Regions from separate parts of the Streptomyces sp. NBC_00250 genome, predicted to be linked through region 3. Evidence: riboswitches for the same ligand, from Rfam matches in the RefSeq annotation. Region 3 holds a riboswitch; each other region holds the start of a gene.
What was found. Region 3 has a riboswitch for cyclic di-AMP ahead of OG259_RS07940 (LysM peptidoglycan-binding domain-containing M23 family metallopeptidase). Riboswitches for the same ligand answer to the same signal wherever they lie in the genome.

Region 1 (6,520 bases), 2.7 Mb from region 3:
GGGCCGCAGCGGTACTTCGACACCGTCTTCAACGACGAGTTCTGCGCGGCCCACGGCCTCCTCGACGGGCCCGTACGGGAGGATCCGGCCGGGTACGTCTCCGCCGACACGGTCAGCGGCTGGACCCGCAAGGTCATCGACCGGACGGGGTCGGCGCGTTGACCACGACGGCGGCGCCTCCCGAGGGAGGCGTCTGGAAGCAGAGCCGTAGCTTCGAACCGGCCGTACGGCTCCTCTTCCTCAACCAGCTCACCATCAACCTCGGCTTCTACATGCTCATGCCGTACCTGGCCGCGCACCTCGCGGACGGGCTCGGCATGGCGGCCTGGGCGGTCGGGCTCGTCCTCGGCGCCCGGAACCTCTCGCAGCAGGGCATGTTCCTCGTCGGCGGGGCGCTCGCCGACCGGCTCGGCTTCAAGCCGCTCATCGTGGCGGGCTGCGCGCTGCGGACGGTCGGCTTCGGGGCGCTGGCGTTCGCGCAGTCGCTGCCGATGCTGATCGCCGCCTCGCTGGCGACCGGCCTCGCGGGGGCGCTGTTCAACCCCGCCGTACGGGCCTGCCTCGCGGCGGAGGCGGGGGAGGAGCGACGGGTCGAGGCCTTCGCGCTGTTCAACGTCTACTACCAGGCGGGCATCCTGCTCGGGCCGCTCGTCGGGGTGGCCCTGACAGGGGTGTCGTTCCGGCTGACGTGTGTGGTGGCGGCGGTGCTGTTCGCCGGGCTGACCCTCGTACAGCTCCGGTACATGCCCACCTCGGGGGCCGCCGCCAGGGGGAAGGAGGAGCGCGGGCAGTTCCGTACGGTGCTCTCCCACCGCACCTTCTGGTTCTTCTCGCTCGCGATGACCGGCTCGTACGTGCTGTCCTTCCAGGTCTATCTGGCGCTGCCGCTCGCCGCGGGCGGCACGGGGCCCACGACGGCGCTCTTCGTCGTCTCCGCCCTGGTCGCGCTGGCCGGGCAGCTGCGGATCACCGCCTGGTGCAAGCGGCGGCTGAGCCGGGAGCGGTGTCTGGTCCTCGGGCTCGCCCTGATGGGCGGGGCCTTCCTGCTCCCGGCCGTCCTCGGCCGGGGGCTGGTGGGGCTGCTGCTGTGCGCGGCGGTCCTGGCCGTCGCGAACGCGGTGCTCTACCCGTACGAGATGGACACCGTCGTCGCCCTGTCCCGGGGGCGCTGGGTGGCCACCCACTACGGGCTCTACAACACGGTGTGCGGGATCGGGATCACCCTCGGGAACCTGGGGACGGGCGCGCTGCTCGACGTGACCGGGTGGTCGGCGGTGCCGTGGCTCGCGCTGTGCGCGGTGGGGCTGGTGTGCGCGGCCGCGATGGCGCTGCTGGCGAGGGGAGGGCGGCTGTCCGAGGGGGCTGCCACGGACTGAGCCCCCTGCTCGCTCCGGCGCTCCTCCGCGCGCGTGCCCCCCGATCCGGCCCGGCCCCGCTCCGTACGCCAGTCGGCCCCGTGGGAGTCGCCGCCCCGTTCGGCGGCGGCGACCCTGGGAGGGCGCGGTACGGGCCGCGGCCGGGTACGGACCGGGCAGGAGAGCACAGGTGGGGCACCCCCTAGGAGTGGGCGGCGAGCGGCGGGGCGGGAACGGCCGTCGCCCTTACGGGGGCGCCCGGAGGTTCATCCGCGCCCTGCCGCCGCTGATCATCCTGGGCGGTGTCTTCTTCGACCTGCTGACACCGGCCACCTATACGGCGGCGCCGCTCTTCTCCGCCGCCCCGCTGATCGCCGCGCCCTTCTTCTCCACCCTCATCACGCTCCTCGCCGGGCTCGCCGCCGTCCTGGCCTCCGTCGGGCTGCACCTCTACAACAGGACGATCTCCGACATCCCGTCCCTGACGGAGACCCTGACCGTTTTCACGGTCTCCGCGCTCGCGCTGCTCATCAACCGGGTCGTGCGCCGCAGCGGCGAGCGGCTGGCCTCGGCGCGGGTCATCGCGGAGACCGCGCAGAAGGCGGTCCTTCCGATGCCCGACGAGCGGATCGGCGGGCTGCAGTGCGCGGCCCGTTACGAGGCGGCGCAGGCGGACGCGTTCATCGGCGGTGACCTGTTCGCCGTCCAGGACACCCCTTACGGGGTGCGGTTGGTGGTCGGCGACGTCCGGGGCAAGGGGATGGACGCGGTCGAGGCCGTCGCCATCGTCATCGGGGCGTTCCGGGAGGCGGCCGAGCAGGAGCGGACCCTGGAGGGCGTGGCGCAGCGCCTCGAACGGGCCCTCGCCCGGGAGGGCACCCGCCGGCACGGGCTCGACGCCTTCGAGGGGTTCACCACGGCCGTGCTGGCCGAGATCCCGCGCGGCGACGGGGGCGGCACCTTCGACGGTTTCGTACGGGTCGTCAACCGCGGGCATCCGCCCCCGCTGATGCTGTACGCGGACGGGCGTCTCGACACGCTGGAGCCGGGTGAGCCGGCGCTGCCGCTCGGCATGGGCGAGCTGGCGTCGTGGCCGGACCGGGCCGAGGCGCGGCCGTATCCGCCGGGCGCGACGCTGCTCTTCTACACCGACGGCCTCTCGGAGGCGCGGAACCCGGCGGGCGTCTTCTACGACCCGGGGGGGGCGGCTGGCGGGAGCGATCTTCCCGGGGCCCGAGGAACTGCTCGACGCCCTCGTGGACGACGTACGGCTGCACACGGGCGGCGGGTCGACGGACGACATGGCGCTGCTCGCGCTGAGCCGTCCGGCGGCGGGGCAGCCGGAGCGGCGGCGGACGATGCCGGTGGTGCCGCCGGGCGGGCCGGGAGCGCCGCGGGGCGAGCCCGGTCACCGGCCGTAGTCGCGAGGTGTCACTGCGATAACAATTGACATAACGTCAGATCGCGAGGGTTTCGGCACTCCTTGCTGAAGGGGGGTCAACTCGGGCCATTCCCCCTCAATTCAATGAATGATCAAGAGGAACAGCTTGGAATCGGCACCCCCTGTCTATTAACGTTCGATAACGCAGCGCGGTCGTCCCAGCCGTCGCAAGAGGCGGCACCGTGCGCACGCGCCGAATCCTGAAAAGGAACCGGGGAACCACTACTTGGGGTGAATCGGGCCCTTCGCACCTGTGCGACGAGCCCGTAGGAGACCTTCCTGCTCCGAACCCGTCAGCTAACCCGGTAGGCGAGAAGGAAGGAAAGGAGCGCGCCCCCGTGGCGTCCAACACTCCCGCACCCGAAGCCCCCTTCGATGCCTTCGGTGGTGGTGCGGGTCCTGCCGCCCCGGACACCGAGTGGAACCCCACCGAGGGCTCCCTCCGCGCCGAGAGCCGCTCCGGCGGCCGGCACCGTGTCGTCAAGCAGCGCTCCAACTTCGCCCGTTCCTCCACCGTCCTCGGTGTCGGTGTGATCGCGGCCGTCGGCGCCGGCGGCCTCGCCACCGCGCAGGAGAAGCCCCCGGTCGCCATTTCGCTCCCGGACCTTCCCGACCTCGCGGACCTCCACCTGCCGGACGCCCACGACCTCCCCGGTGTCGGTGACCTCCTCCCCGAGGAGTCCCACGAGACGGTCACCGCGGCCCGCGCCAACCCGAACCCGCTCACCGTCGCCACGTACGCCACCGCCGACGACGAACAGGGCACGAAGGCCACGCAGGTCACGCAGGCATCCCTGGTCAGCCGGGACGGTCAGGCCACCAAGGCCGCGACCGGCAACGCCGGCGAGGCCCTGCGCGCCCGCATCCTCCAGCAGGCCGAGCAGCAGCAGGCCTCCGCCGACGCCGCCGACAAGGCCGCGGCGGAGGAGGCGGCGGCCGAGAAGGCGGCCGCGGAGGCCGCGGCCAAGGCCGACGCCGCGGAGAAGGCGGCCGCCGAGGCGAAGGCCAAGGCCGAGGCGGAAGCCAAGGCGAAGGCGGAAGCCGAGGCCAAGGCGAAGGCCGAAGCGGCGGCCGAGGCCGAGCGCCTCGCCAAGCTCGCCGCGAGCTACACGCTGCCGCTCTCCTCGTACAGCCTCAGCGCCACCTACATGCAGTCCGGCTCGATGTGGTCCTCCGGCTACCACACCGGCCTCGACTTCGCCGCCCCCACCGGCACCCCGCTCAAGGCGGTCCACGGCGGCACCGTCAAGTCGGCCGGCTGGTCCGGCTCGTACGGCTACCGGGTCGTCCTGGAGCTGGAGGACGGCACCGAGATCTGGTACGCCCACATGTCGTCCATGACGGTCTCCGCTGGCCAGACCGTGGGCACCGGCGAGACGATCGGCCGCGTCGGCGCCACCGGCAACGTCACCGGCGCCCACCTCCACATGGAGGTCCACACGCCCGGCGGCTCCGGCCTCGACCCGGCGGAGTGGCTCCGCTCCAAGGGCCTCAGCCTCTGACACCGCCGCTCGTCCCCGTGACGTGACGGAATAGGCCCGGCGGTGCGGACGGTTGTGTCGGCCATGACCACTCTCCGCCCGCTGGGCAGCTCCGACCTGCACGTCTTCCCGCTCGCCCTGGGCGGCAACGTCTTCGGCTGGACCGCCGACGAGTCGCAGTCCTTCGCCGTCCTCGACGCGTACACCGCCGCAGGCGGCAACTTCGTCGACTCCGCCGACGTCTACTCCGCCTGGGCCGAGGGCAACGAGGGCGGCGAGTCCGAGACCGTCATCGGCCGCTGGCTCGCCTCGCGCGGCAACCGCGCCGACGTCGTCGTGGCCACCAAGGTCGGCGCCCACCCCCACTTCAAGGGGCTGTCCGCCACCACCATCAAGGCGGGCGCCGAGGAGTCCCTGCGCCGCCTCGGCACTGACTACATAGACCTCTACTACACGCACTTCGACGACGAGTCCGTCCCGGTCGAAGAGATCGTCACCGCCCTCGACCAGCTGGTGAAGGACGGCAAGGTGCGGGCCGTCGCCGCCTCCAACATCTCCCCGGAGCGGCTGCGCGCCTCCCTCGACTTCGCCGAGTCCGAGGGCCTCGCCCGTTACGTGGCCCTCCAGCCGCACTACAACCTGGTCTCCCGGGACACCTACGAGGGCCCCCTCCTGGAGACCGTCGAGCGGGCCGGGCTCTCCGCCGTCCCGTACTACGGCCTCGCCTCCGGCTTCCTCACAGGCAAGTACCGCCCCGGCACCACCGTCGACAGCGCCCGTGCCTCCGGGGCCGGCGGGCACCTGGACACCGAGCGGGGCCGGGCCGTGCTCTCCGCCCTCGACACCGTCGCCGAGGCGCACGGCGCGGAACTCGCCTCCGTCGCCCTCGCCTGGCTCGCCTCCCGCCCGACCGTGGTCGCCCCGATCGCCTCGGCGCGCACGGTCGAGCAGGTCCCGGCGCTCGTCGCGGCGGCCGAGCTCACGCTCACGGAGGCGGAGCTGACCCTCCTCACGGAGGCGTCGGCCGCCTAGGGGGTGTCGTGTCCGGAAAGTCCCGCCCGGCCCGCTGCTTTCCGGACACGATCTAACGCCGGTACGGGTTGAAGCCGTCGTAGTCCAGGTACTGCGGCGGCGCCCACACCTGGCCCGTCGCCCGTGCCGCGTACGTGAGGGCGGGAGAGGCGACCTCCCGGCGCTGCCACAGGTGGTGGAGCAACTCCTGCTCCCGGACCGGGAAGTCGGGCCCGGCCGTGCCGCGCCGGGCCCGGTCCCGCAGGAACGCGAGGGTCGTCGCGAACGACTCGTACTCGCCGACGGTCCGCGCGGCCGGCGGGCCGTACGTACGGGCGGCGAAGGAGCGGGCCAGCTGGCGGGCGCGCATCGAGGCGAGCGCGAGCGGCTCGGCGGGGGAGATCCAGCCGGCCGCCGCGTACGCCGGGAGCTCGCCGGATATCGTGCGCAGCTCGCGCTGCCGGCTCCACACCGCGAGCCAGGTCAGCAGGCCGAAGGCCGGGACCATCAGCGCTCCGTACACCGCGTAGAAGGCCAGCGGGCCGCCGAAGGTGGCCGAGCCGTTCCACGCGGCGTGCAGGGTCATGGCGAGCAGCAGCCCGGCGAGCGGCAGCAGCACCCGGCGGAGTCGCCTGCCGCGCGGTGCGAGGGCGGCGAGGCCGAAGCCGATGCCGGTGAGCACGGTGAAGAGCGGATGCGCGAACGGCGACATCACGACCCGGACGAAGAAGGTCGCGGCGGTCACCGAGCCGAGGCCGGTGGAGCCGAACTCCTGGTCCTCGCCGAAGGCGTTGCCGAGGTAGAGGATGTTCTCCGTGAAGGCGAAGCCGGTCGCGGTGAACCCGGCGACCACCACGCCGTCGACGAGCCCGCCGAAGTGCTTCCTGCGGAAGAGGAAGAGCAGCAGGACCGCGGCGGCCTTCGCGCTCTCCTCCACCACGGGCGCGACGACCGTCGCGCCGAGGGTGTCCGCCGAGGCCGGATCCGCGGTGGCCGTCGCGATCCAGCGGACCGCGAAGGAGTTCGCCAGGATCGCGACGAGCGCGGCGGCGAAGGCGCCCCAGGCGAACGCGAACAGCAGGTTCTTCCACGGCCCCGGCTCGACCCGGTCGAGCCAGCGGAACGCCGCCATCAGCAGCGGTACGGGGAGCACCGCGAGGCCCAGTCCGACGAGGAAGCCCTCGGTGCCGGTCTGCTCGCGGACGAGCCCGAGGATGAACAGGGCGCAGATC
Region 2 (6,520 bases), 5.9 Mb from region 3:
TCCTCTACCTGGACCACGCGGCACCGGACCAGGACGTCTCGCTCTACATCAACTCCCCCGGCGGTTCGATCAGCGCCATGACCGCGATCTACGACACGATCCGCTCGCTCCACTGCGACGTGGAGACCACCTGCCTCGGCCAGGCCGCGTCCACCGCCGCCGTCCTGCTCGCCGCCGGCACCCCGGGCAAGCGCATGGTCCTGCCCGGCGCCCGGATCACCCTCCAGCAGCCGACCGTGGACGAGCCGGTACAGGGCCAGCTGAGCGACCTCGACCTCCAGGCCCGCGAGATCCTCCGGCTGCGCGCCCTGGTGGCCGGGATGCTCACCGAGCACACGGGGCAGGACCGGGAGCGCATCGACGCCGACCTCGACCGCCTCACCGTCCTGGACGCGTCGGCGGCGGTCTCGTACGGCCTGGTGGACCACGTGATCACGAACCGGCGCTCGGGCGCCGGCGGCACGGCGGGGTGAGCCGACCATGGTCCCCGAGCTGCCGCCGCTGCCCGCGCTGACACGCGCCGAGGGTGAACTCGTCGACGCCTACCTCGAAGTCGTCGACCTCCTCGGGAAGATCAATCCATCCAGAGGCGCGCATACCTATGGAGCACTTCGCGCCGCACAAGCCCTGGTGGGGCGGGCGGAGGCGCTCCTCCAGGCCCTGACACTCATGCATATGCGGGGCGAGAGCGAGGTGCACGCGGACACGTTGGCGCGCGCCCTCAGGGTGTTGGACGGGGAGCGCAGAGCACACCGCGTCACCGTCCCGCGAACTCGGGCGAGTTGACATTTCCGCGTGTCGTGTCGAGGCCCGGACGGCCGACACGCGCCGCAGAATCGCTCCCCCGTTCGGCGTAGTTGACGAGTCGACAAATGTGTCGGACGAGTTGCGCAACAGATGTACGCATCTGGCGGAATGGGACGTTCCGCCGCTGGTGCGAGGCTCATAGGCCAAACCTCCGAAGATCACAAAGGCTGTCTGTCCACCCGAACGGATCAGTCGTGAGGAGCCTCACATATCGCCGTTTCAGCTCGGATTTCGACCTTGGTGTGGGTCAAGATCCCTGTCGACGACAAGCCCCCGCCACCACGGCGGGGCGGTCCGGGCGGACGCCGAGTCCTGCCGCTGTCCCGGACGTCTGGTCGACAGGATTGGATCGGCAGGAGTGGAGGACCCGATTTTTACGGGACGTACGCGCTGCTTCGGCAGCGGGGCCGTCCCTTGGGGTGAAGCCGCGTCAGCGGCCGGGCATCTTCGCCAGCCCGAACCCGACAGGTCATCCTTCGCAGGCGGCTGACGAAGGGTTGCGCATGACCGCGCAGATGCACGTCCCGTCCCTGCTGTCCCGGGCCGGAGCCGTCTCGGCTCTCACCCTCGCCGCCGTCGGCGGCACGTTGTTCGCACCCGGTGCGGCGACGGAGGCCCAGGCAGCCACCACGCACGCGAACAAGGCACTGAGCGTCGCCGCGTCCAAGAAGGGAGCTCCGTACCGGTACGGGAGCACCGGACCCACGAGGTTCGACTGCTCCGGTCTGACGCTCTACGCGTACAAGAAGGCGGGCAAGTCGCTGCCCCGCACCGCGCAGCAGCAGTACAACAAGACCCGGCACATCTCCGCCTCCACCAGGCAGAAGGGGGACCTGGTCTTCTTCCACTCCGGCGGGAGGGTCTACCACGTGGGCATCTACGCCGGCAACGGCAAGGTCTGGCACTCGCCCAAGACGGGCTCCTGGGTGAAGCTCGACAGGATCTGGTCGTCGAAGGTCTACTACGGCCGCGTCCGCTGATCAGGCAGCGGTAGCGGTTCGTCCGTGAGGGGTGCGGTGGCGCCGCCGTACCCCTGACCGACAGGACAGGAGACCCCTAGCAGCTGGCCACGGGGGCGACCGTCCACGGAAGAGTGATCCAGACCGTCTTGCCGCCGTCGTCGGTCGGTGCGACGGACAGCCGACCCCCGGCCTCCGCCGCCAGGACGCGAATGATGACCATGCCCCGCCCGTTGTCCTGCTGGACGGCCGCCGGGAGGCGCCGCGGCCGGCGCGGATGGCTGTCGGTGACGCCGATGCGGAGCCGTTCCTCCCGCTCCAGACGCACGTCGACCGTGAAGGTGGGCGACTGGCCGAGGGTGTGCAGGACGGCGTTGGTGGCGAGTTCGGAGACGATCAGACGGATCGCGTCCGCGATCTCCGCGGCATCGTCGAGGCCCCAGCCGGTGAGGACGTCCGCGACGTACCGGCGGGCCGTGGGGACCGAGGCGGGATCGCTCGGCAGGGTGACGGATGCTTCCTGGTGATCTGCCATGGCGACGCTGTCCCTTTCCCGCCGGGGCGGCTGCCCCGGATTGCGCTTCGCGTCAGAGTGCCACCGATCGTGCCGCGCCGGGCGGCGTTCCACCAAGATATGTCCCCATCTGTCGCCCGAAGCGGTGAACTCTGGGGTTCCCAAACGCTCTTGGGCGTCTCGTCAGTCCTGCCGGCCGGCCGGCGCCGTGCGCAGAATCGTCGCCACCGCACGCTCGATCTGCGCGTCCGTCAGATCGGCGCGGGCGGTGAGCCGGAGCCGCGAGATGCCGTCGGGTACGGACGGCGGCCGGAAGCAGCCGACCGCCAGGCCCTGTTCGCGGCAGTCCGCCGCCCAGCGCAGCGCCGCCTCCGGGGAGGGCGCGCGCACCGAGACGACGGCCGCGTCGGGCCGCGCGGCCGTGAGGCCGGCCTCCGTGAGCAGGCGGTACAGCGTGGTCGCGACGGTACGGGCCCGCTCGGCGAGGCCGGCCTCGGCCCTGATCAGGCGCAGGCTCGCGAGCGCGCCGCCCGCGGCGGCCGGGGCGAGCCCGGTGTCGAAGATGAAGGTGCGGGCCGCGTTCACCAGGTGCTCGATCACCCGGGCGGGGCCGAGGACGGCACCGCCCTGGCTGCCGAGGGACTTGGAGAGGGTCAGCGTGGCGACGACGTCCTCGTCACCCGCGAGTCCGGCCTCGTGGAGGGCGCCCCGGCCGCCTTCGCCGAGGACGCCGAAGCCATGGGCGTCGTCCACGACGAGTCCGGCGCCGTGCGCGCGGCAGGCCGTGGCCAGCTCCGGCAGCGGGGCCTTGTCGCCGTCGACGGAGAAGACGGAGTCGCTGACGACCAGGGCCCGGCGCCCGGGATGGGCGTCCAGGGTCTTGCGTACGGCCTCGGGGTCGGTGTGCGGTACGACGGCCGTCTCGGCGCGCGCGAGGCGGCAGCCGTCCACGATCGAGGCGTGGTTCGAGGCGTCGGAGACGATCAGGGAGTCCCGGCCGCCGAGCGCGGTGAGCGCGGCCAGGTTGGCGGTGTAGCCGGAGGAGAAGACGAGGGCCGCCTCGAATCCGCAGTAATCGGCGAGCTCGCGCTCCAGCCGGGTGTGCAGCCGGGTGGTGCCGGTGACGAGCCGTGAGCCGGTGGAACCCGCGCCCCAGCTCCTCGCCGCCTCGGCCGCCGCTTCGGTGACCTCAGGACGCCGGGTGAGGCCGAGGTAGTCGTTGCTCGCCAGGTCGAGCAGGTCCGACTCGGCCGCCCGGGGCCGCAGCGTACGGACGAGACCGGCGTCCGCGCGGCGGCGCGCCTCGGCGTCGGTCCAGTCGAACGCGGTCCGGCGCGGGCCCGCGGCCCGTGCGTCGTCGGCCTGTGGCATGCGGCGATCCTTTTGTAGGCAGCGCACAGACCCTAACCAAAGGATGCCGAGGTCGGGATGTGGTCATCCACACACCTCTATCGGGGGCGTTTGTTCGGATCCTCCTTGGCCCGGGGGTGGGCGGTAGGCGAGGATCAACGCTTATGGACCTGCTGAACACGCTGGTGGAGAAGGGGCTGCGGCGCGAGCTGCCGACCCGTGAAGAAGCGCTCGCCGTCCTGGCGACCTCCGACGACGAACTGCTCGATGTGGTGGCGGCGGCCGGCAAGGTGCGCCGTCAGTGGTTCGGGCGGCGGGTGAAGCTCAACTACCTGGTGAACCTGAAGTCGGGGCTCTGCCCCGAGGACTGCTCGTACTGCTCGCAGCGGCTCGGCTCCAAGGCCGAGATCCTCAAGTACACCTGGCTGAAGCCGGACGAGGCCTCCCAGGCCGCCGCCGCGGGTGTCGCGGGCGGGGCGAAGCGGGTCTGCCTGGTGGCGAGCGGTCGCGGTCCGACGGACCGGGACGTGGAGCGCGTCGGCAGGACCATCGAGGCCATCAAGGAGCAGAACGAGGGCATCGAGGTGTGTGCCTGCCTCGGTCTGCTCTCGGACGGACAGGCGGAGCGGCTGCGGGACGCCGGCGCCGACGCGTACAACCACAACCTGAACACGTCCGAGGCGACGTACGAGGGGATCACCAAGACCCACACCTACGCCGACCGGGTGGACACCGTGCAGAAGGCGCACGCCGCCGGTCTGTCGGCCTGCTCGGGTCTGATCGCGGGCATGGGCGAGACCGACGAGGACCTCGTCGACGTCGTCTACGCGCTGCGCGAGCTCGACTCCGACTCGGTACCGGTCAACTTCCTCATTCCCTTCGAGGGCACCCCGCTCGCCAAGGAGTGGAACCTCACCCCGCAGCGCTGCCTGCGGATCCTCGCGATGGTGCGGTTCGTCTGCCCCGACGTCGAGGTACGGATCGCCGGCGGCCGTGAGGTGCACCTGCGCTCGATGCAGCCGCTCGCGCTGAACATCGCGAACTCGATCTTCCTCGGCGACTACCTGACGAGCGAGGGCCAGGCCGGCCAGGCCGACCTGGACATGATCGCGGACGCGGGCTTCGAGGTGGAGGGCGCGGGCACGACCACGCTCCCGAAGCACCGTGCGGACGCGCTCGCCGCGGCGGGCGGCGGCTGCGGTTCCCAGGCGTCGGCGGGCTGCGGCTCGCACGACGCGGCGGAGGGTGCGGGCTGCGGTTCGCACGCCGAGGCGGGCGGCGGCTGCGGTCCGTGCGGGGGCCACGCGCCGGTCGCCGCCGACGAGACGGAGGCCGCGGCGAACCAGGCGCGGACCGACCTGGTCGCCGTGCGCCGCCGGGGCGCGGGCACGGACCTCGCGCCGAACGCGTGACGGCCGTGCGCAACGACGAACTGATCGCCCTCGACCGGGCCCACGTCTGGCATCCGTACGGCCCCATGCCGGGCCGTACGGATCCGCTGGTCGTCGAGTCCGCGTCCGGGGTGCGCCTCCGTCTCGCCGAACCCTCCGAGGGGCAGGCCGAGTTGATCGACGGCATGTCCTCCTGGTGGTCCGCGGTCCACGGCTACAACCACCCCGTGCTCAACGAGGCGGTGCGCGGCCAGCTGGACCGGATGAGCCACGTCATGTTCGGCGGGCTCACCCATGAGCCGGCCGTCCGGCTCGCCGCCCGGCTCGTCGAGATCACCCCCGAGCCGCTGCGGCACGTCTTCCTCAGCGACTCGGGGTCGGTCTCCGTCGAGGTGGCGGTGAAGATGTGCCTGCAGTACTGGCGTTCGCTGGGCCGCCCCGAGAAGAGCCGCATGTTCACCTGGCGCGGCGGCTACCACGGGGACACCTGGCAGCCGATGTCGGTGTGCGACCCCGACGGCGGGATGCACGAGCTGTGGACCGGAGTGCTCCAGCCCCAGGTGTTCGTGGACGCCCCGCCGGCGGCGTACGAGGAGTCGTACGCCGAACTCCTGCGGACCGAGATCGGGAAGCACGCGCACGAACTGGCCGCCGTGATCGTGGAGCCGGTGGTGCAGGGCGCGGGCGGGATGCGCTTCCACGACGCCGAGTACCTGCGGGTGCTGCGCGAGGCCTGCGACGCGCACGACGTGCTGCTCGTCTTCGACGAGATCGCCACGGGGTTCGGGCGTACGGGAACGCTGTTCGCCGCCGACCAGGTGGGGGTCTCCCCCGATGTGATGTGCCTGGGCAAGGCGCTGACCGGCGGCTATCTGTCGATGGCGGCCACGCTCTGCACGAGCCGGGTCGCGGACGGGATCTCGCAGGGCGAGGTCCCGGTCCTGGCCCACGGGCCGACCTTCATGGGCAACCCGCTGGCCTCCGCGGTGGCCCTCGCCTCGATCGACCTGCTGCTCTCCCAGGACTGGCGGGTCGAGGTCAAGCGGATCGAGGCAGGACTGCGGGAGGGGCTCGCCCCGGCCGCCGACCTGCCGGGCGTCCGCGAGGTGCGGGTGCTCGGCGCCATCGGCGTCGTCCAGCTGGACCACCCGGTCGACATGGCGGCGGCCACGCGCGCCGCGGTCCGGGCGGGCGTGTGGGTACGCCCGTTCCGCGACCTGATCTACACGATGCCGCCGTACGTGACGGGCGACGAGGACCTGGCCCGGATCTGCGCCGCGGTGTGCGCGGCGGCGGCCGCGGGCTGATCGGAAGAGCGGGGAGAACAGTGGGAATCATCGTCGTCAGCGGTACGGGCACGGAGATCGGCAAGACCGTCGTCACGGCCGCCGTCGCCGCGATCGCCACGGCCGCCGGCCGGTCGGTCGCCGTCCTGAAGCCCGCGCAGACCGGTGTCGGGCCGGACGAGCGGGGTGACGCGGACGAGGTCGTCCGGCTCT
Region 3 (6,520 bases):
ACGCCTCGGTGAGGAGACGCTCCCGCAGGCGCTCGCGGGTCTCCGGAGAGAGCTTCAGGCCCTCCGTGAGGTAGGCGTCCACCGAGCCCCAGGTCGCCTCGATCGTCTCGAAGGCGCCCCGCAGGTACTCCACCCGCGCGTCGAACAGCGGGCTCAGCAGCTCCATCACCTCGGGCGACATCGCGTCCGGGTCGGTGGAGCTGCGGCGCACCTTGTAGCGGCGGTGCGGGGCGTTCGACTTCACGTAGTCGGCCTCGATCGCCTCCCGCTCGACCCCGAGGGCGAGCAGGGTGATCGCGATGGACAGCCCGGCGCGGTCCTTGCCGGCCGCGCAGTGCATCAGGGCGGGGAGGCTGTCCTCCGCCATGGAGTGCAGGACCCGGCTGTGCTCCTCGGTCCGCTCGACAATCATCTTCCGGTACGAGTCGGACATTCGGGTCGCGGCCTTGCCGTCGCCGAGGAGCTCCCGCAGCTGCTCGATGTCGCCCTCGCGGACCAGCTTCCAGAACTCCTTGCCCGCGGCCGGATCGCTGAGCGGTATGTTCACGTTCCGCACGCCGGGGAGGTCCACGTCCTGGCCCTCGACCTTCCGGTCGACCAGGTTCCGGAAGTCGAAGACGGTGTGCAGTCCGAGCGAGTCGAGGAAGACGACGTCCTCCTCGGTGGCGTGGGCGAGGTGGCCGCTGCGGAAGAGGCGGCCGGGGTGCACGGCGCGCCCGTCCGTCGTCGGCAGGCCGCCCACGTCCCGGAAGTTGCGGACCTCGGCCAGCTCGGGTTCGTTCGCTTCGATGGGCGGGACCTGCGGCAGCTGCTGCGTCACGGATGCTCCTGATGGTCGACGTTCGGATGACCGATGCGCGATCGGTTCCACGGGCAATCATCCAGGTGGGGCCGCGATGGCGCACCCCCCTGGACGGGAATGGGGGATCTGTCCGAATTGAGGCGTTGTGTATAACGCGCCCTGTTTACGGGCGAGATGGGCCCGAGCGCGTGAGCAGGGTCATAGAAGTGACGGATCGTGGCCGTCGGCCCTGAGCAATTGCCGTACGGAAAAAGGAAATCGAGGGCCCGTCATCCACGGAGGGTGACCGGAATTCCGGGTGAAAGGCCGCACGGGGAAAGCCGTTGGAAATCATTGGCTTGTTCGCGCAGACCCCGCTCGTCTAGCGTCACCGTCAATCCGGTCGGACCGCCGAATCCTGCCACCGTCCGGAATTCCACTCATCCCATGCGTGGCAGGAGCGGGGGACCCAGGAAGTACGCCGGTCCCGCGACGCAGGACGGCTTGGGGTGAAGCCGCGTGAGAACGCGGCCGGGCATCTCCAGTCCGAACCCGACAGCTCACCTCGCAGGCGCCGGAGAGGAATTCGCCATGCCCGCGAAGGGTAAGCACCGCCGCATCAAGTCCAACCGCCTCACCCGCGGAATCGCCGCCGCCGGTACAGGAGGCGCCGTCGTCGCCCTCCCGCTCCTCGGTGCCACCGGCGCCCACGCCGCCGCCCCGGCCACCGCTCCCGGCCAGGCCGTCACCGCCGCCGCCCAGGTGAAGGCCCCCGCCTCCGCCAAGGCCGCGCCCGCCACCACGAAGGCCGCGCCGAAGACGTACTCCGTCGTGCGGGGCGACTACCTGTCGAAGATCGCCGCCGAGCACCACCTCACCGGTGGCTGGCAGAAGCTGTACGCGGACAACCGCCAGGTCGTCGGCGAGAACCCCTCGCTCATCCTGCCGGGCATGAAGCTCACCCTCGGCGCCAAGAGCACCGCCAAGGCCGCCGCGCCGAAGAGCACCGCCAAGGCCGCCGCCCCCAAGAGCACCGCGAAGGCCTCCACGAAGAGCTCCGCGAAGAACGGCGACACCGCGCGCGCCTCCCGGAGCAGCGAGCGCGCCGCCGCCCCGGCCGCGAGCACCCAGTCGTCCGGCTCCTCCTCGGCCGGCGCGACCTCCGCCTCCGGCTGGTTCGCCCCCGTCAGCGGCGGCATGTCCACCCCGTACCGCGCCGCGGGCTCGATGTGGTCCTCCGGCTACCACACCGGTGTCGACTTCATGGCCTCCACCGGCACCACGATCGTCGCGGTCGGCCCCGGCACCGTCTACTCCGCCGGCGACGGCGGCGCGTACGGCAACCAGGTCGTCATCCAGCACGCCGACGGCACCTTCTCGCAGTACGCCCACCTCTCCTCGATCTCCGTCTCCGCCGGCCAGACCGTGAGCGGCGGAGAGCAGATCGGTCTCTCCGGCGCGACCGGCAACGTCACCGGACCGCACCTGCACTTCGAGATGCGCACCGGGCCGGAGTACGGCTCCGACATCGACCCGATCTCCGCCCTGCGTTCGCACGGCGTGAGCATCTGACGCCCCGTCGTCACTCGGAGGCCCGGCACGCACGCGTGCCGGGCCTCCGGCGTGTTCCCGCTCTATTCCGGCTTGGCAAATTCTTTATCGGTGGCATATGTCACCCAGCGTCAACCCCTCCTTACGGTCGCGTAGGTCACATCCGAAAGGGAAAGATGTGCTCCCGTGGCAGACGATTCGAGATCAAGAGACAAGAACGCATTCGGGTCGTACGCGGCGATCGGTGACAGCTTCACCGAGGGTGTCGGAGACCCCGGGCCCGACGGGACGTACGTCGGCTGGGCGGACCGCTTCGCGGTGCTGCTCGCCGACCAGCTGCCGGAGCACGACGGCTTCCGCTACGCCAACCTGGCCGTACGCGGACGCCTCCTCGACCAGATCGTGGCGGAACAGGTCCCCCGGGCGAAGGAACTCGCCCCCGACCTGGTGACCTTCTGCGCCGGCGGAAACGACATCATCCGCCCCGGCACGGACCCCGACGACGTCGCCGAGCGCTTCGAGCGCGCCGTCGCCGACCTGACCTCCGCCGTCGGCACCGTCATGGTGACCACCGGCTTCGACACCCGCGACGTGATCCTCCTCAAGCACCTGCGCGGCAAGATCGCCACCTACAACGGCCACGTCCGGGCCATCGCCGACCGCTACGGGTGCCCCGTGCTCGACCTGTGGTCGCTGAAGTCCGTCCAGGACCGGCGCGCCTGGGACGACGACCGGCTGCACCTCTCGCCCGAGGGCCACACCCGGGTCGCGCTGCGCGCTGCCCAGGTCCTCGGCATGCCGGTCCCCGCCGACCCCGACCAGGAATGGCCGCCGGTCCCCCCGCGCGGCCCGCTGGAGGTGCGGCGCGACGACATCCACTGGGCGAAGGAGTACCTCGTGCCGTGGATCGGGCGCCGACTGCGGGGCGAGAGCTCCGGCGACCACGTCGAGGCGAAGCGCCCCGACCTCATGCCCCTGTAGTTCCGGGGCCGGCCGGCGCGTGTACGACGGCGGGGATCCGCTCCAGGACCCCGCCGGCGAACACGTCGTACAGCGGCAGCGTCTCCAGATGGACGTAGCCGATGTGGCAGTCGCAGAGGGCGAGGGGGCAGGCGCGGGGGCGCAGGGCGGAGCGGTACGAGCCGTCGTACAGGTTCCCCAGCTCGGCCTTGACGAAGTGGCAGCGCCGCACCGTCCCCTCGCCGTCCACCGAGATCACCGACTCCCCGGTCCGGCAGGGCAGCCCCGCCGAGCGGTGCGGATGACGGCTGTACGGGAAGAGCGGGTCGATCCCCGTCCACTCCGCGGCCTCCGCGTCGGTGTACGCGTGCCCCTCCGCCGCGTTCACCCAGAGGTAGACGTGCGGCGGCAGTTCGGCCCTCAGCCGCCGGGCGTGCTCCGCGTGCTCGGCAAGCCCGACGACGCCGACACTGAAGCGGACGCCCCGCTCGGTCAGCTCCCCGCACTTGGCGAGGAAGCGCTCGTACGGCGTCTGCCCGGGGTGGTACGTGCACCAGAGCGCCACGCTCTCCGGGTCCGCTTCCGCCAGCCAGTCGGTGCGGCAGCTCAGATTGGTCTGGATCGCGACCCGCTCGACGTGCGGGAGGCGGGACAGCTCGACGAGCGCCCGCCGGTACCAGGAGCGGACCAGCCCCTCGCCCCACGGGGTGAAGAGGATCCGCAGCCGGTCCCCGGTCTGCGCGGCGGCCCACCCGGTGAACCGTTCGAGCGCGGCCCGGTCGGCGCGCAGCTGCTCCCCGCTGTCCCGGCGCTTGGCGAAGGGACAGTAGGGACAGTCGAAATCGCAGGAGGAGAGCGGCCCGCGGTAGAGGAGCGTCAGGTCCATGTGCGCCCTCTACTTCGGCTCGTACGCGGCCATCGCGGCCCGCACCGAGGGGGAGAAGAGCTCGGGGCCGAGGCCGTCCGAGTGGGCGAGCCCCTCCGGCGACAGCCGTAGGAGCCCTTCCGGCGCCCCTTCGTCCAGCCAGCCGAACGCCTCGAACCGGCCCAGTTCCGTCGGGAAGTCCGCGAACGGAGAGGTGCCGAACCGCTCCTCGTAACCGGTGACCGGCATGCCCTCCGCCTGGAGCAGCGACTGGAGCAGATGGCGGCGCCGGGCCTCTCCGGCGTCGACCCACCGGCCGACCTCGGCCCGTGAGAAGTCCGCGGCCTCCGTGTAGGCGTCGATGATCGTGCGTATCTCCCGCATGTCGACCGCGTAGTCGAAGGAGTAGTGGAGGGCCGAGGTGTACGAGCGGGCCCCACAGCCCAGGCCGATCATCCCGTCCGTCTGACAGGCGTAGTCGTCGGGGCCGAGCGGTGCGGCGTCCGTCCGCCGGAACATCCGCATCGACACCTGCTCGTAGCCGTGCGCGAGGAGGTGGTCCCGGCCGCCCCGGTAGAGGCGCAGCCGCTGCTCGTCCCACTCCCGGTCCGCGGCGGGGGAGATCCGGCCGAGACCGGTGAGCGGCCGGACGTACAGCGGATAGAGGTACAGCTCCTCCGGGCGCCAGGCGAGGGCGGCGTCGAGCGAGGAGCGCCAGGACTCCTCGGTCTGGCCGTCGATGCCGTAGATCAGGTCGATGTTGAGGACCGGGACGCCGGTGTCCCGGATCCGGCCGAGCGCCGATTCGACGTCGGCGCGGCGCTGTGGACGGACGGCCGCCCGCGCCTCGGCCTCCACGAAGCTCTGCACCCCGATGCTGAGCCGGGTCGCGCCCCGATCGGCGAGCAGGGCGAGGCGGTCGGCGGTCGCCGTCGCGGGCGAGGTCTCCACGGAGAGCGGCACCGCCCGCAGATCCACCCCCATCCGCTTCTCGGCGATGTCGCAGAGCCGCTCCAGCTCGCCGGCGGTGAGGAAGGTGGGCGTGCCGCCGCCGAACGCGGCCGTCGCGAACCGCACCGGAGCCTCGTCGCCGAGGGCCTCGCGGACGGTCGTGGCCTGGCGGTCCAGGGCGTCGAGGTAGCGCGTGGTCAGCTCGTCGGGGGCGCCGATCCGGGTGAAGAGGTTGCAGAAGCCGCAGCGGACCTCGCAGAACGGGATGTGCGCGTAGAGGGAGAGCGCGTCCTTCGGCTCGTCCCGCCAGAGCGCGGCGAGGGAGGGCGCAGGGTCGGGGAGCGGCCGGTACGCCGTCTTGTGCGGATAGGCGTAGACGTAGCTCCGGTACGGACGCGGGATGGTGCCGTCGCTCATGCCACGGCCTCCCGCTTCGGGCCCGCGAGCTCGAACTGCGCGTACGGGACGGTCCACACGACCTCGTGGCCGAGCCGGTGCCCGGTGTGGCCGTCCTCCCCGTACGCGGTGCCGTGGTCGGAGCAGACGATCGCGAAGCACGGGCGGCGGCTGCTCATCGCGGCGAAGAGCCGACCGATGTGCCGGTCGACGTATTCGAGGGCGGCCGCGTGGGTGGCCCGGGAGTCGCCGGCCTCGCGGGTGGCGTCCGGCAGGTGGAACCAGTTGGGCTGGTGCAGGGCGGACACGTTGACGAAGAGGAAGAGCCGCCGCTCGTGCGGGAGACCGGCGACGACCTCCTCGGCGCGGGCGACCTGGGACTCGAAGGAGGTCGGGGAGGCGACACCGAACGCGGGCTCCCAGTGGCTCTCCTGGAAGAGGCCGGGGAGCACGGAACCGAGCGGCGGCTGCTTGTTGAAGAAGCCGACGCCGCCGACGCAGACCGTCCGGTAGCCCTCGGCCGCGAGAGCGGACACGAGGTCCGGGGTGTCGTGGACGTAGGTGCCGTCGGCGGTCGACTCGCTGCCCGCGAAGCGCGCCGCGAACAGGCGCGGGTGCGGGCCCGGAGTGGCCGGGGTCGGCAGGAAACCGGCGAAGATCGCCTGGTGGGAGGCGTAGGTGAAGCTGCCGGGCGCGTGCCGCCGCTCCCAGACGCCGCCGGGCAGCTGGCGGGCCAGGTTCGGGATGCGGCCCTCGGCCGCGAGCTCGACCGCCACGTCGTACCGCAGCGTGTCGAGGGTGACCAGGAGCAGATCGTGGCTCCCGACGATCGTGTTCATGTCGGGCTGGATCACGCGGTGCTCGTTCCTGTGGTGCGGGTGATGCGGGTGGTGGTGTGCGGGGTACGGCTGTCCGGGAACTGGGCGGCGACCTGGGCCGCGTACGTGTCGAGGCCCTCGGCGCCGCTGCCGGGCAGGCCCGTGAGGCCCGGCAGCAGATCGCCGAAGGCGTTGACC

Region 1: another riboswitch for cyclic di-AMP. It lies ahead of OG259_RS19925 (M23 family metallopeptidase); the one in region 3 lies ahead of OG259_RS07940 (LysM peptidoglycan-binding domain-containing M23 family metallopeptidase).
Region 2: another riboswitch for cyclic di-AMP. It lies ahead of OG259_RS34795 (C40 family peptidase); the one in region 3 lies ahead of OG259_RS07940 (LysM peptidoglycan-binding domain-containing M23 family metallopeptidase).

Annotation. Positions count from the first base shown of each region.
Region 1 is NZ_CP108088.1:4,423,697-4,430,216, reverse strand. Features, by position in the region: gene OG259_RS19940 (PLP-dependent cysteine synthase family protein) at 1-162, shown strand, start outside; gene OG259_RS19935 (MFS transporter) at 159-1,376, shown strand; partial or broken gene OG259_RS19930 (PP2C family protein-serine/threonine phosphatase) at 1,546-2,776, shown strand; cyclic di-AMP (ydaO/yuaA leader) riboswitch at 2,978-3,123, shown strand; gene OG259_RS19925 (M23 family metallopeptidase) at 3,135-4,298, shown strand; gene OG259_RS19920 (aldo/keto reductase) at 4,362-5,309, shown strand; gene OG259_RS19915 (PrsW family intramembrane metalloprotease) at 5,362-6,520, opposite strand, start outside.
Region 2 is NZ_CP108088.1:7,661,322-7,667,841, reverse strand. Features, by position in the region: gene OG259_RS34805 (ATP-dependent Clp protease proteolytic subunit) at 1-473, shown strand, start outside; gene OG259_RS34800 (hypothetical protein) at 481-786, shown strand; cyclic di-AMP (ydaO/yuaA leader) riboswitch at 1,186-1,307, shown strand; gene OG259_RS34795 (C40 family peptidase) at 1,311-1,787, shown strand; gene OG259_RS34790 (ATP-binding protein) at 1,864-2,301, opposite strand; gene OG259_RS34785 (8-amino-7-oxononanoate synthase) at 2,464-3,651, opposite strand; gene bioB (biotin synthase BioB) at 3,795-5,042, shown strand; gene OG259_RS34775 (adenosylmethionine--8-amino-7-oxononanoate transaminase) at 5,048-6,328, shown strand; gene bioD (dethiobiotin synthase) at 6,349-6,520, shown strand, end outside.
Region 3 is NZ_CP108088.1:1,769,772-1,776,291, reverse strand. Features, by position in the region: gene OG259_RS07945 (tyrosine-protein phosphatase) at 1-820, opposite strand, end outside; cyclic di-AMP (ydaO/yuaA leader) riboswitch at 1,209-1,368, shown strand; gene OG259_RS07940 (LysM peptidoglycan-binding domain-containing M23 family metallopeptidase) at 1,373-2,353, shown strand; gene OG259_RS07935 (SGNH/GDSL hydrolase family protein) at 2,519-3,313, shown strand; gene OG259_RS07930 (STM4011 family radical SAM protein) at 3,300-4,178, opposite strand; gene OG259_RS07925 (STM4012 family radical SAM protein) at 4,188-5,525, opposite strand; gene OG259_RS07920 (STM4013/SEN3800 family hydrolase) at 5,522-6,343, opposite strand; gene OG259_RS07915 (STM4014 family protein) at 6,355-6,520, opposite strand, start outside.